2 regions of the Trichococcus sp. TS_SC_9 genome follow, and region 2 is predicted to be linked to the other one. Evidence: riboswitches for the same ligand, from Rfam matches in the RefSeq annotation. Region 2 holds a riboswitch; the other holds the start of a gene.

Region 1 (7,360 bases), 820 kb from region 2:
TGGTGATCTGATCAGCTCGGAAGAAATGGCCCGGCAACTCGCCATCTTCGAAAGCAGCTCACCGTCCTATGTGCTGATGGCTTCGATCGACCGCTGTTTCCGTTTGCTGCGAGATGAAGGGGAGCAGCTATTCGAAAACTACAATCAAAGGTTAACCGACTTCTCGGAAAAAATGGAACAGCTCCAGCATCTCAAGGTGCTGTGCCACGGAAAAGACAGACTTGACGCTCACAAAACATTTTTCGACTTCGACCGAGGCAAAATCCTGATTGCGGCGCAAGGAACTGGATTGACCGGACAGAAACTTTCCGAAATGTTGCGGAGCGAATACCATATCGAAATGGAGATGGCTTACGGCGATCATGCATTGGCGATGACCAGCGTCTGCGATACAGATGCCGCTATGGCAGCTTTTGCTGATGCGCTGTTGGCCATCGACGGCACGCTCGGCTCTGAGGCTAGCGAGCACACCTCGAATGACGTAACTTTAATTTTCGCATTACCCGAAAAGCAATGCGAAATCTGGCAGGCCTTGGAATCAGAAAAAGCTGTGTGTCCGTTGGATCAAGCTGTAGGGCAAACAGCGGCCGAATCCGTCTGGGCTTATCCGCCAGGCATCCCTTTGCTGGTGCCTGGTGAACGGATCAATGACGGGTTTATCCGCCAAATCCATTCGCTATTGGAAAAGGGGACAAAGGTCTACAGCGATGTGGATGGGCTTCCGAAAAATATCCGAATTATGAAGCAAGAAATCCTTGCTCACTAACTTACATTTTGATAGTTATTGGATGAATCACGATTTTTATAAAAACGGTCACTATGCTGATAGGTCGGTAGATTGACGGACTAACAATTTGTTGGTAAAATAATTCACAAAGGAAGCATTTTTCTGTCAAGCAATATGCTTCCTTAACCTATTTCAGAGGAGATGTCGTTATGAAAAGAATCGTAACATTAAGCACCCGCAACCTGAAGGATACTGCCAAACACGGCGGCTGCGGAGCATGCCAAACATCTTGCCAATCCGCATGCAAAACTTCTTGCGGAATCGCTAACCAAAGCTGTGTGAACCCTAGACAAGCAGCGAAGTAAAAAAGAGTCCGCCTGACTGATTTCAGTTGGGCGGCAATTTTATGGACAAAAAAGGAGTTTGAAACCGAAATGATTCATCAATATAAACTGAACGGATACAATATCGTAATGGATACCTACAGCGGTGCCGTCCATGTCGTGGACGACCTTGCCTTCGACATCATCGCGCTGTACGAAGCAACGCCGGTCGAAGAGATTGTTACGATGATGCTGGCACAATATGCGAACGACCCTGAAATCAACGAAATGGAGATCCGCGATACGCTGTCGGATGTCGAAGAATTGAAGGCCAACGGGGAATTGTTCACGGAAGACTTGTACCAAGACCTTTCCATCGATTTGAAAAACCGCCAAACATTCGTGAAAGCTCTTTGCTTGAACGTTGCCCACACTTGCAACCTGACTTGCGATTACTGCTTCGCCAGCCAAGGCAAGTACAATGGCGACAGAGCGATCATGAAATTTGAAGTCGGCAAGCAAGCAATCGATTTTCTGCTTGAGAATTCCGGTTTCCACCGCAATCTGGACGTCGATTTCTTCGGCGGCGAGCCGTTGATGGCTTGGCGCGTCGTGAAACAGATCGTCGAATACGCGCGCAGCAAGGAAGAGGAGTCCAACAAGACTTTCCGTTTCACTTTCACAACAAACGGGATGCTTTTGAACGACGAAATCAATGAATTCCTGAACAAAGAAATGTACAACGTCGTTTTGAGCTTGGACGGACGTAAGGAAATCCATGACCGGCTGCGCCGCACTGTTAACGGAAAAGGCAGCTATGACTACATTTTGCCGAAATTCCAGAAATTTGTGGAAGGGCGCGGCGACAAGGAATACTACGTCCGCGGCACTTACACAGGCAATAACGTCGATTTCACAAACGACATTTTCCACGTGGCTAATCTCGGATTCGACAAACTGTCGATGGAACCGGTTATCTGCGACCCAACCGAACCTTACGCATTGACGGAGGAACATCTTCCGGCATTGTACAGACAGTATGAAATCTTGGCTGAGGAAATGCTGAAGCGCGGCGAAGAGGGCAACGACTTCACTTTCTACCACTACATGCTGGATCTTTCCGAAGGCCCTTGCATCCAGAAACGCATCTCCGGCTGCGGATCAGGAACGGAATACATGGCTGTCACTCCTTGGGGCGAAATATTCCCTTGCCACCAATTCGTTGGTGATGAAGAATTCAGCCTGGGTAATATCTGGGATGGCGTGACCAAACCGGAACTGCAAGGCCAATTCAAGGAAGTCAACTGCTATTCCAAACCGGAATGCCAGGATTGCTGGGCTAAATTGTACTGCAGCGGCGGCTGCCCTGCAAACTCCCTGCATGCGACAGGTTCGTTGAAAGGCAATTATGAATTCAGTTGCGACCTGTTCCGCAAACGCGTGGAATGCTCGATGATGGTGAAAGTCGCGGAATCGATCCGCGAGATGGAAGCCGAAGCGATGGCTGCTGAGTAAGAATTTAACGACATAAAATGAAAGAAGTGCGCGCCGGATTGTTGTCGGCGGGCGCTTCTTTTTGTTGTGGGGATGGGCGGAGCGGCTGCTCCTCCGGAGAAGGAGGCGTTGGCCGGAGGACGATCCAAAATTTTGACGCCACCTCCGACGAGCCCACCCTCCCCGGAGGAGAAATCCGAATGTCAGCCGGACCTCCGGCGAAGCCGGCTCTCGCCGGAGCAAACCCAAAAAATGTGGGCCATTCCTCCGGCCAACAATCAACAACCAAAACCCAACAGAAAAAACCGCACAATCGCCCGATTGTGCGGTTAAACATTCATTCACTTATTTTGCATTCAAATCTTCCAGAAATGCAACGATCCGTCGGCAGCCTTCGATGACGTTCTCGTCGCTGGCGGCATAGCTCATGCGGAAATAGCCGACTCCGGATTCGCCGAAAGCCGATCCAGGGATGACGCCGACGCCGGCTTTGCGCGCGAGGTCGATGCAGAAGTTCCAGTCATCGTCGCCGTACTGCTCCGGAATACGCGGGAACAGGTAGAAAGCGCCGTCCGGATTGTTCATCTTCAGCCCGGCAGCCGTCAAGCCTTCCAACAGGATGTCCCTGCGTTTGAGGTAGGCAGCTTTCATCGTGGCAGTCGCTTCATCACCGTCGCGGAAAGCAACACCGGCTGCCGTTTGTGCAGGGGTAGAGCCGCAAGTGACCAAGCTTTGGTGATATTTCAGAATTTCGCGGATCAGGTCCGCTTGGGCAGCGACAAAGCCGACGCGCCAGCCTGTCATTGCGTAGCTTTTCGAAGTGCCATTGATGACGATCGATTGCTCAGGGATATACTTGGCGATGGATGTGTGACTGCCGTCGTAGGTCAGTTCGCTGTAGATCTCATCGCTGAGGACAAACACATCATATTTCCTGACGACATCGGCCAAGGCTTCGACTTCCGCCTGCGTGTAAGTGGCTCCGGTCGGGTTGTTCGGATAGGTAAGCACGACCATCTTCGTTTCCGGATTCTCATCCAACGCCGCCGTCAGGTCCTCTGGTGTGATCAGAAAACCCGTCTCGGATGTGTCGATTTTGACGCTCTGGCCGCCAGCCAAATGCGTAACGTATTCATACTGCGGGAAGGCTGGCGATTGAATGATCACTTTGTCGCCCGGATTCATCAGCGCGAACATCGACGCAGTGATCGCTTCCGTTGCGCCGACAGTCAGGATGATGTCGGTCTCGGCGTTGTAATGCAGGCCGTATTTCCGCTCCATGAACTTCGCGACTTCCTTGCGGGTCTCAAGGACACCGGCGGAAGGGGCGTAATGCGTCTGATTCTGGTTCAAAGCCTCTGCGGCCGCCGCCTTGATGAAATCCGGCGTATCGAAATCTGGCTCCCCCATTGTGAAACGGATCAGATCCTTCACGTCGCTGATGGCCGCGTCAAAGTTGCGGATGGGCGACCCCTTCAGTTGCTTCACAAAACGGTTCGTTTCTCTGCTCATAATTTATCTCCTCCGGATGAAATATCCTTTATCAATGTATAGTCGAACATGCGCCAGCCGATTGCTGACGCCCAATATCATGAAAATAACATAACACGATTGCAGACGTATTTCTATGCAAAGTTGCGTACTCTTGGGTGAAAATTAGAAATCCGCGAGTTTGATGAGCGTTTTCACATAGGAGTGGCCGATCCTGCCCAGCACTTTCCGATCCGGAGTCCAGCCCGCGCCTTGCCATGCAACTCCAAAACACTTAGAGACCAAGTTGAATCCAGCTTCTGCCCCGGAGCGGTTGACAGTTCTGGCGGATAAGTGTACGATTAGAAAAATAAAATGAATCTCCAAGCAAAAAGAGGTCGCGGCTGGTCAAGATTACCGCAAGGGAAAGGGACGGTCGCCGAAGCATGCAGATGCTGGACCCAGGTTGAACAAATGTGGGGCTGTTCCATTGTTGTTGCCCGATGACAATGGATTGCGCTTTAGCTTGGTTGGGCGAATGCAGGTCTCCGTAGCCGTAAGCACTCGCTTACCGCTATTTTTTTTGCATTTCAGCAACAAACGGCTGCCTGCCGCATAAGGCAAACACAGGCTAGCATGCTATAATGGGCATGTTGGAACAGAAAAAATGATCGGGAGGAAACATCAAAATGAGCGAACTATTATTGACAGATGCTTACGAAATCGCAGCATATATCAAAGCTGCCGAAAAGCAAACACCTATAAAACTATACATCAAAGGGGATTTCGAGAATCCTGCCTACGAAGGCTTGAAATTCTTCGGAAACGGAGACAGCTACACAGTCTTCGGCGACGCTGCAGCGATCTATCCTTTCTTGGAAGAAAACAAAGATAAGATCAAAGATCATGTGATGGAATACGACAGACGCAATTCTGCGATTCCGTTGTTGGACACTACCAAAATTGAAGCGCGCATCGAGCCAGGTTCATTCATCCGTGATCACGTGACAATCGGCAAGAGTGCCGTCATCATGATGGGTGCGGTCATCAACATCGGCGCAATCATCGGCGAAGGCACAATGATCGATATGGGCGCGGTGGTCGGCGCACGCGGCACAATCGGCAAAAATTGCCACATCGGAGCAGGCGCAGTGGTTGCAGGCGTCCTTGAGCCACCATCGAAATCACCAGTCATCATCGAAGACGGTGTTCTGGTCGGCGCGAACGCTGTCATCATCGAAGGCGTGCACATCGGCGAAGGCGCTGTTGTCGCAGCAGGCGCAATCGTATTGGAAGACGTACCGGCTAACGCGGTTGTTGCGGGATCCCCTGCTAAAATCGTGAAGATGAAGGACGCTCAGACAAGCGAAAAAACCAAATTGTTGGCGGACTTAAGAGACTAATAACTAAACGCGGAGGGACCAGGTGAACAGCATGCAAATTGCAGAATTATATGATACGGTGAAGACGATCCGAAGGGAGCTCCACCAGATTCCGGAGATTGGCTTCGATCTGCCGTTGACTTCGGAATACGTCCGCCAAAAGCTGGTGTCGTTCGGTTATGAACCGATCAGCACCGCCGAAACGGGCTGGGTAGCCGTCCTGAAGGGCAAGTTCCCAGAGGCTGTCGCTTTCCGTGCGGACATGGACGCCCTGGAAGTAACCGAGGAAACAGGAGCGGATTTCGCTTCCCTTCATTCGGGCAAAATGCATGCGTGCGGACACGATGGGCACATGGCCTTATTGTTGGGTTTCGCAAAATACCTGAAGTCCCTGCCGATTTTGGAAAAGTCCGTCGTTTTGGTCTTCCAGCCGGCTGAAGAAGGCCCGGGTGGCGCGAAATGGATCATGGACTCCGGCATTCTTCAGGAGCTGCAGGTCAAAAAAATCTACGGTTACCACCTGTATCCGAGTCTCCCTGAAGGCATTCTCGGCTTGGCAAAGGGACCATTGATGGCGCGCAACGGCGAATTCGACATCACGCTTGAGGGCGTCAGCTCGCATGCCGGGCAGCCGCACTTCGGCAAGGATGCCTTGATTGCCGCCGCACAGATCCTGCTCTCGGTCCAGAACATTCTGGCCCGCGATCTTGATCCCTTGCAACCAGCTGTCGTGAACATCGGCACGCTCCATGCCGGGGAAGCCCGCAATATCGTGGCCGGAAAAGCCGAGATGACCGGGACGATCCGGAGCTACGATAAGGCGGTCTATGCATCCATCAAGGAGCGCCTTGCCGATATCTGTGCAGGCATCGAGCGCATGAGCGGCGTCATCTGCACGTTGGATATCCGCGATTTCTATCCAGAAGTCACGAACGATGCGGAAATGATCGGCACGTTGATGGACGCGTTGCCGGCAGATGCCTACGAAGTCGTCAAACCATTGATGTTGGCCGAGGACTTCGCTTTCTACCAAGAGAGCATCCGCGGTGCCTTCATCCTGCTCGGGACCGGCCGTCCCGACATGGGTTGGACGCACCCGCTCCACAGCAGCCGCTTCAACTTCGACGAGAAGGTGCTGCTGCAGGGAATCGCTTGCTATGACCTGATCCTGGAAAAGGAAGGGCTGAAGGGCTAAAAGCCAACAGTCAAGTTACCGAACACAAAATATACAACCAAAAAGCACCCTCACCAGGGTGCTTTTTTCTTTCGAGGCACATAACGATTGCCGTCCTCCGGTGAGGGGTGTTTCGCCGGAGGACAGGACCGCATACAGATGCTCACCTCCGACAAGCAGAAGACTCCTCGGAGGAGCGCCCTTTTATTTCCGGTCTCTTCCGGCAAAAGAACCCTCGCCGGAGCTGGGGGCCAGTTTGTATTGCACATCTCCCGCAGCCGCTTTTTGCCAAATTTGATCGAAGCGGGCAAACTGGATCAGCTGCCGCAATATTGCGCCACATCCAATAAAATTGTAAAGGTTCGATTAAGTTGATGGATGGGAAAAGCATTTTCTCCTCAAAAAAGGTACAATGGAATCATATATTGTATGAAAGAGGGGAAATTATGCATAAGAAAAGATTATCCGCATTGCTTTTAGGGTCAACAGCATGGCTTCTTGTCGCGTGCCAGAGTCCGGCAACAGACACAGCAGCCACCGAGGCGGCGACAAGCACGTCACAAGTACAATCAGATACAGAAACGACCAACGAAGCAAGCGATCAAGCTGCTTCAAGAGCGAGCAGTTTGGAAGCAGATGAGAGCGTGCAAGCACAATCCGCAGCAAACAGTACCACGGCGGATCCCGCAACGACCGCCGATACTGCTCAGACCACCGATGAGGCAACACTGATCACCGAGGCGAAACAAACAATCACGCAATTGACAGGCTATGTCGAAAGCGATGTGTA
Region 2 (7,360 bases):
CGAGCCGAAAGAGATGTACCATCCCGATTTCAGCAGCTTTGTTGACATGCATGGTCTGACGGAGAGCTTGTGCGGAAAGAGCAGGCCGGCTCATTTCCGGGGCGTCTGCACAGTCGTGACAAAGCTGTTCAACATCGTGCAGCCGGACCGCGCCTATTTCGGACAGAAGGATGCCCAACAATTGGCGGTCATCCAGCAGATGGTCCGCGACCTCAATATGGACGTCACAGTCATCGGTTGCCCGATCATCCGGGAAGCGGACGGATTGGCGAAAAGCTCGCGCAACAGTTATCTGTCAGCGGATGAGCGAAAGGCAGCGTTGGTGCTGAGCCGGGCGCTCGAAGTCGCGAAGCAAATGCTTGCGGATGGCGAGCAGGATGTTGCCAAAATCCTCAAGGCCATTTCGGAAACCATCCAAGCGGAACCGATGGCAAAGATCGATTATGTGGAGTTGGTGGATGCGCGTACGCTGCAGCAAGTGGATAGCGTCGAGCAACCTGTATTGGTGGCTTTGGCAGTCTATATCGGAAAAACGCGTCTGATCGATAATTTTATCACGGAATAAGTGGGGGGAAAAACAATGCAACTAAATATGCTAAAAAGTAAAATACACCGCGCCGTCGTTGTCCAGGCGGAGCTCTCCTATGTGGGCAGCATCACTGTCGACAAGGACTTGCTGGACGCCGCAGGACTGATCGAATATGAGAAGGTCCAGATCGTCGACATCGACAACGGGGCCCGGTTCGAAACTTACGTCATCGCAGGCGAACGCGGCTCGGGCATGATCTGTTTGAACGGTGCCGCTGCCCGTTGCGTTCAGGTGTCCGACAAAATCATCATCATGGCTTACTGCATGATGGATGAACAGGAAGCGAAGGAACACAAACCGCTGGTGGTGTTTGTGGATGAGCAGAACGCCATCACAACAGTAACTAGATATGAAGAACACGGCAGACTCAGCATGTAGGCTGTCCAGATAGCAACAAAAAGAAGCGCAACCGCATTGGGTCCTATTGGATCGATGCGGTTGCGCTTTTCCTATCTCACGGATTGCAGCGTAAATTGAATATCTTTGATGGAGAGTTGAATTTTTTCGTATTCTTCATCATCCAGCGGCAAGGGAATCTGTTTCTCCAAGCCGTTCCTTCCGATGATGCAAGGCATACTGAAGGCCGCTTCGCCATGGCAGTTGTAAAAGCCGTCGACGGTTGCGGTCACAGGGAAGATGCTTTTCTCGTCCAGCATGACCGCGCGGGCCAAGGCTGCTGCGACTTCCCCGATGCCTGAATTAGTCCAACCTTTCCAGTTGAAGACATCGGAAGCTGTGTGCACCACTTCTTGGCTGACGAATTTTCGGTCCAATGGTTCCGCAGGGTCCAATAAGGCATCACATTGGGGAAGGGTGAGCGCACCCACAGTCGTGCTGCTGAAAGCCGGGAAGGCGGTGCTGCCGTGTTCTCCCATGATATAGCCGTTGACGTTCTTGGGATCGACCTGATAGTGGGCAGCAACAATCTGACGATAGCGGAAAGTATCCAAAGTCGTTCCGGTGCCGAAAATCTTGCCTTTCGGATAGTCGAACTCATTTTCGGCGATATAGGTAATCGTATCGACCGGATTCGTTATCAGGATGATGATGGCGTCTTTTGTATGTTCGGTGATGCTGGCCATGATCTTGCGAATTTCAACGGCATTCTCTTTGCCCATCAATGCTCTTGGGGGCATCGCCTCGCCCGGGCGAGGCTTCTCGCTGACGCCCGCGGAAATGATGATGACGTCCGCATCGGCGCAGTCTGCATAGTCGCCGGCATAGATTTTGCTGTTTGTCCGGTAGCTGGCGGCCAGCGCATGGCGGTGGTCCAATGCTTCTCCTCTTGCCGTTGCTTCATTGCTGTCGATCAGGACGATGTCGGAAAATAGGTTGAGGTGGCTGCAGTCGGTCAATACTTGCGAACCGACATGGCCGATACCTATGATGGCTAATTTTGTTTGGATCATAAGTCACATTTCCTTTCGTTTTGAGATATTGTCATGAATGGCTTGGTGCATGTCTGCTACAGAATAGAAGGTTGGCTCCAGCACCACTTTTTCATCTTCCGGTTTCCGGCGATGGTTGTACCACAACGATGTCCACCCAGCAGTCTGTCCGCCGATGATGTCCGTTTCGAAGGTATCCCCGATGAAGAGCAGCTCATCAGGGTTCGCTCCCAAAGCCTCCTGCACATGCGCGAAAGCCGCTGCGTGGGGTTTTGGATAACCGATTTTTTCGGAAATGAAGATGCGCACTGGCGGCACCCATCTCTCCAGTCCCAACGCGTTAAACTTTTTCATCTGGTGCTTTTCAGGGCCGTTTGTGAAGACCGCAATCGGAATGTTCTGACTTTTCAGCTCATTCAACAGCTGCCCGATCCCTGGGCTTAACGTGATTTCTGCTTGCCTTTTTTGGTAGGTTTCCTGGAAGTGCATGGCCTCTGCGGTAGTGAGCGTAAGACCCAAGTCGGCAAACGTATGCTGTGTGCGCATAATGTGGGACTCGGCCAGCGTCAGATTCCCGTTGGAGAACAGGTCGAAGGCGGTATCGCAATGCTCGCGGAAAAGAGCAAATGTGGCTTCGTCGTTGTAGCTGGTCTCCAAGCGGTAATTTTCCAACGCTCGGAAAAACGGACTTGCTGTGTCGTATAAAGTATCGTCCAAATCGAATAGAATAGTAAGCATTATTGAAGTAGTTCCTCCCTTTGGTTGTTGCAGTCAGTATAGCATCCGAAACCGGTTTTTTGAAATGGGAAAAATAGGGAAGGCGCGCCAAGATGCACGGCAATGGAATTGGCTGCTCAAATGGCGGGGCAAAGCGCTTTTTGTTGCAAATTAAAAATCAGTACAGTATAATAACATACAATAATGTCATACGATCATACAATAATGGAAGAGGCTGCGAACATCAAGAGTAAAATGCCCGTTTGAAAGGGGTGTTCGCCGAAATGCAGCGTTTGCTGTGTTGGGGTCAGGGTTAAGAATCCTGACACTGTCAGAACGATTTGCCCAAAATCGTTTGTGGAGTACTTTCGGTATTGCGGGCAGAAGGAAGCTGGATTATAGGGCCTTTTGCTTTATAGTCTATTTTTTTGCACAAAAACGGACTGAATTATCGTTGTTATGACGCTCTATGGGTAGAAAGGTGGATAAAAAGCGGCCGTATAAGAAGGGTTATTTGTTATTATTTTTGAGCAGTTAAAAAGGACTATATACATTAGGAGGAAATAGAGATGACAGTAAAAACATGGAAAAAAACAATGGCGGCATTGACAGGCTTGTTTATTTTGGCGGGTTGCGGTAACGGAGCCACTGATGATTCATCCGCGGCTAATGGTACAGCGGATTCTGAAACATTCACGGTTGGAATGGAAGCGGGCTATCCTCCTTTCAACTGGACACAAAATGACGACAGCAACGGTGCTGTGAAAATCGACGGCGCTGATGGTTATGCAAATGGCTATGATGTTCAGATGGCACAAAAAGTGGCAGATGGATTAGGCAAAGAACTGGTCATCGTCAAGACGGAATGGGATGGCTTGGTGCCGGCATTGGTTTCATCCAAAATCGATGCTATCGTTGCAGGTATGTCGCCAACGGAGGAACGTAAAGAAGCGATTGATTTCTCGGATTCCTACTACACGACTGAACTTGTGATTGTCGTAAAAGCGGATGGCGCTTATGCAGATGCGACAGCTTTAGCTGACTTCGCGGATGCGAAAGTCACAGCACAGTTGAATACATTGCACTATGGCGTCATCGATCAGATCGAAGGCGTGCAAAAGCAACCGGCAATGGACAGTTTCACTTCCATGCGCGTAGCTTTGGAGTCAGGTACAATTGATGCTTACGTATCGGAACGTCCAGAAGCCATCAGCGCTTCAGCAGCCAATTCTGCATTCAAAATGATCGAATTGGATGAAGCGGATACGTTTGAATTGTCCGCAGCTGATTCAGAAATCGCAATCGGTTTGATTAAAGAAAGTGAATTGAAAGATCAGATCAATGAGATTTTGAGTGGCATCACCGAAGAAGAACGCATCCAAATGATGGATGAAGCAATCCAAAACCAGCCGTCAGCTGAATAATCAAGGCGGACGGAATATCAAAAAGGGGCATACATTAAATGGAGTTTAGTTGGGTTATCCGAATCATCGAAGAAAACTGGAGACAGTTTTTATCCGGTGCATGGACAACATTATATATCGCTTTAATCGGAACTGTAATCGGACTGGGTATCGGTCTTATGATCGGCGTCATCCGTACGATCCCGGTTGCGGAATCGGGCTGGAAAAAACACGCGTACAATGTGGTGAATTTTTTGCTGTCATGCTACATCGAAATTTTCCGAGGAACGCCGATGATCGTGCAAGCGATGGTCATCTATTATGGGGCGGCTTTGGCATTTGATATCGACATGAACCGCATTTTTGCAGCGTTGCTGATTGTATCGGTCAATACGGGTGCTTATATGTCGGAAATTGTCCGCGGTGGGATCATATCCATCGACAAAGGGCAATTCGAAGCTGCTCAAGCGATCGGGATGAATCATCTGCAAACGATGCGGAATGTCGTCATGCCGCAAGTAATCCGGAATATTCTGCCGGCTACAGGGAACGAATTCGTCATCAACATCAAAGATACATCCGTATTGAACGTCATATCCGTTTCGGAATTGTTCTTTACGACCAAATCGATTTCCGGGAATAACTTCCGTTATTTCGAATCATTCTTCGTGGCTTCAATCATTTACTTCGTCATGACCTTCACGGTGACGCGCGTCCTGCGTGCCATTGAAAGAAAAATGCAAGGTCCTGATAATTACCAGATGATGGGTGCAGGGCAAGACCAATTGACTACACCAGAATTAATGGCTCGCAAAAAACAAGCAGGAAGAGACAGAGCAAATTAATTGCCACAGGAGGAATCATTTGATGGAAAAAGTAATTGACGTACAGCATCTGAAGAAAAACTTCGGTCAACATGAAGTGCTGAAGGACATCGATTTCAGCGTGAATAAAGGAGAAGTTGTGTGCATCATCGGTTCATCGGGATCCGGTAAATCGACTCTGTTGCGCTGCATCAATCTGCTTGAAAAACCTACAGCGGGAGAAATCATCTACAACGGCGAAAACGTTTTGGATTCGAAGCATGACATCTTCAAGTACCGCAGCAAATTGGGGATGGTATTCCAGCAGTTCAATCTGTTCAACAACTTGGACGTGTTGCATAATTGCACGGTAGGGCCTGTGAAAATCCTTAAAAAATCCCAGCAGGAAGCCGAAAAGATCGCCATGGGTTATCTGGAACAGGTCGGCATGGGGAACTTCATCAACGCCAAACCGGATCAATTGTCAGGCGGCCAAAAACAACGCGTCGCTATCGCCCGCGCGTTGACGATGGAACCGGATGCGCTATTGTTCGATGAGCCGACATCGGCTTTGGACCCCGAAATGGTGGGAGAAGTATTGAAGGTCATGAAGGATCTTGCCAACAGCGGTTTGACGATGATTGTTGTGACGCATGAAATGGAGTTCGCGAAGGAAGTTTCCGATCGCGTCATCTTCATGGATCAAGGCGTCATCCTGGAGCAGGGAGCCCCTGACCTTATCTTCAATCATCCAAACGAAGCGCGCACAAAGCAGTTCCTGGAAAGATATCTTACAAAATAAAAACAAAGAAGAACGGTTCTGCAGTAGCTGCAGGTCCGTTCTTCTTTTTCATTTCCTATTCAATTATGATGACGTCGTCTTCAACGGCAAAAGGTGCTTGTTCATTGATGTGGTCGTAGAACATGACCCCGTTGAGATGGTCGATTTCGTGCTGGACCACGATGGCTATGTATCCTTTGTAGCGAGCCTTGTGTGTCACTCCTTCGGCATCCTGGTAAGATACCGTAATACGGCTATGTCTGACGACGAACCCTGGTACTTCGCGATCCACTGAAAGGCAACCTTCGCCACCTTTAAGGCAGGCACTTTCGATGGAATGGCTGACGATTTTAGGGTTGAACATCACTTTGGCCAATTCTGGAGGATCATCTTCATACTCCCCTGGTATCAATAGTGCAACGATGCGCTTGGAAACGTCGATTTGCGGAGCTGCCAAACCGACACCTGCGCGCAAGTTGAGTTGCTCGGCGATTTTTTCATCCTGACTGTTCGAAAGGAACTCCATCATTTCTGTGGCGATTTTTCGATCCTCTGCAGATAAAGGGAAAGTGACCAAGTCAGCCGACCTCCGCAATGTAGGATGACCTTCACGGATGATGTTATCCATAGTGATCATGCATGCATTCCTCCTTTTGCTGGTTTTTATATTGAAATGATTGGGCTAGCAAACTACAAAACACTTCACGTTACATAGTACACGTTTCGAAAAAAAAAAGCTAGACCGATCTTTTCCCTTGTAATAAAGAAGGGGTATGTGTAAAATAGGAAAATGAAAAAATGATTACACGACGGTGTGAGGTTTTTTTAACTTTATAGCGAAAGAAGAGATGATTTTTATGACAGTTGCTAAAGATTATATTGAAAAAGTCTATAAAAAGGTTGAAGACAGAGGCCCGCATCAAAAAGAATTTTTACAGGCGGTAAGAGAGTTGTTCGACACGATCGAACCAGCTTTAGAAAAGAATCCGCACTACATAAAATGGAATATCCTTGAAAGAATGGTAGAACCTGAACGCATCGTTTCCTTCCGTGTTCCTTGGATGGATGACAAAGGGGACGTTCAAGTCAGCAAAGGTTTCCGTGTCCAATTCAATTCAGCAATCGGACCATACAAAGGCGGTTTGCGTTTCCATCCGACCGTCAATGAAAGCATCTTGAAATTTTTAGGTTTCGAACAAATCTTCAAAAACAGCCTGACCGGATTACCGATTGGTGGCGGTAAAGGTGGATCTGATTTTGATCCTAAGGGCAAAACGGATGCAGAAGTGATGCGTTTCTGCCAATCCTTCATGACTGAGCTGCAAAGGCACATTGGTCCTACTTTGGACGTCCCAGCTGGCGATATCGGTGTTGGTGGACGCGAAATCGGCTACATGTATGGCCAATACAAACGCTTGAACGGCGCTGAGACAGGCGTTCTGACCGGCAAACCGGTAGTCATGAACGGAAGTTTGGCTCGTACAGAAGCGACTGGATACGGACTGGTCTACTATACACAAGAAATGCTGAAAGCGAACGGAAAATCGTTTGCCGGCCAAAAAGTGGTAGTGTCCGGAAGCGGAAATGTTGCCATTTATGCTATCCAAAAAGTTCATGAATTTGGCGGAACCGTTATCGCTTGTTCCGATTCCAACGGATATATCTACGACGAATCAGGT

The links. Region 2 has a riboswitch for lysine ahead of AC0J5I_RS13925 (ABC transporter substrate-binding protein/permease). Riboswitches for the same ligand answer to the same signal wherever they lie in the genome.
Region 1: it holds a riboswitch for lysine, as region 2 does, so the genes downstream of both, dapD (2,3,4,5-tetrahydropyridine-2,6-dicarboxylate N-acetyltransferase) here and AC0J5I_RS13925 (ABC transporter substrate-binding protein/permease) in region 2, are expected to answer to the same signal.

The regions. Positions count from the first base shown of each region.
Region 1 covers NZ_CM149591.1:2,059,443-2,066,802, forward strand. The annotation lists gene AC0J5I_RS09925 (aminotransferase class I/II-fold pyridoxal phosphate-dependent enzyme) at 1-766, shown strand, start outside; gene scfA (six-cysteine ranthipeptide SCIFF) at 937-1,092, shown strand; gene scfB (thioether cross-link-forming SCIFF peptide maturase) at 1,162-2,565, shown strand; gene AC0J5I_RS09940 (aminotransferase class I/II-fold pyridoxal phosphate-dependent enzyme) at 2,890-4,056, opposite strand; lysine riboswitch at 4,399-4,544, shown strand; gene dapD (2,3,4,5-tetrahydropyridine-2,6-dicarboxylate N-acetyltransferase) at 4,704-5,417, shown strand; gene AC0J5I_RS09950 (M20 metallopeptidase family protein) at 5,449-6,591, shown strand; gene AC0J5I_RS09955 (hypothetical protein) at 7,017-7,360, shown strand, end outside.
Region 2 covers NZ_CM149591.1:2,876,097-2,883,456, reverse strand. The annotation lists gene panC (pantoate--beta-alanine ligase) at 1-565, shown strand, start outside; gene panD (aspartate 1-decarboxylase) at 581-967, shown strand; gene AC0J5I_RS13935 (lactate/malate family dehydrogenase) at 1,039-1,998, opposite strand; gene AC0J5I_RS13930 (HAD family hydrolase) at 2,002-2,715, opposite strand; lysine riboswitch at 2,916-3,070, shown strand; partial or broken gene AC0J5I_RS13925 (ABC transporter substrate-binding protein/permease) at 3,264-4,942, shown strand; gene AC0J5I_RS13920 (amino acid ABC transporter ATP-binding protein) at 4,965-5,702, shown strand; gene def (peptide deformylase) at 5,758-6,318, opposite strand; gene gdhA (NADP-specific glutamate dehydrogenase) at 6,539-7,360, shown strand, end outside.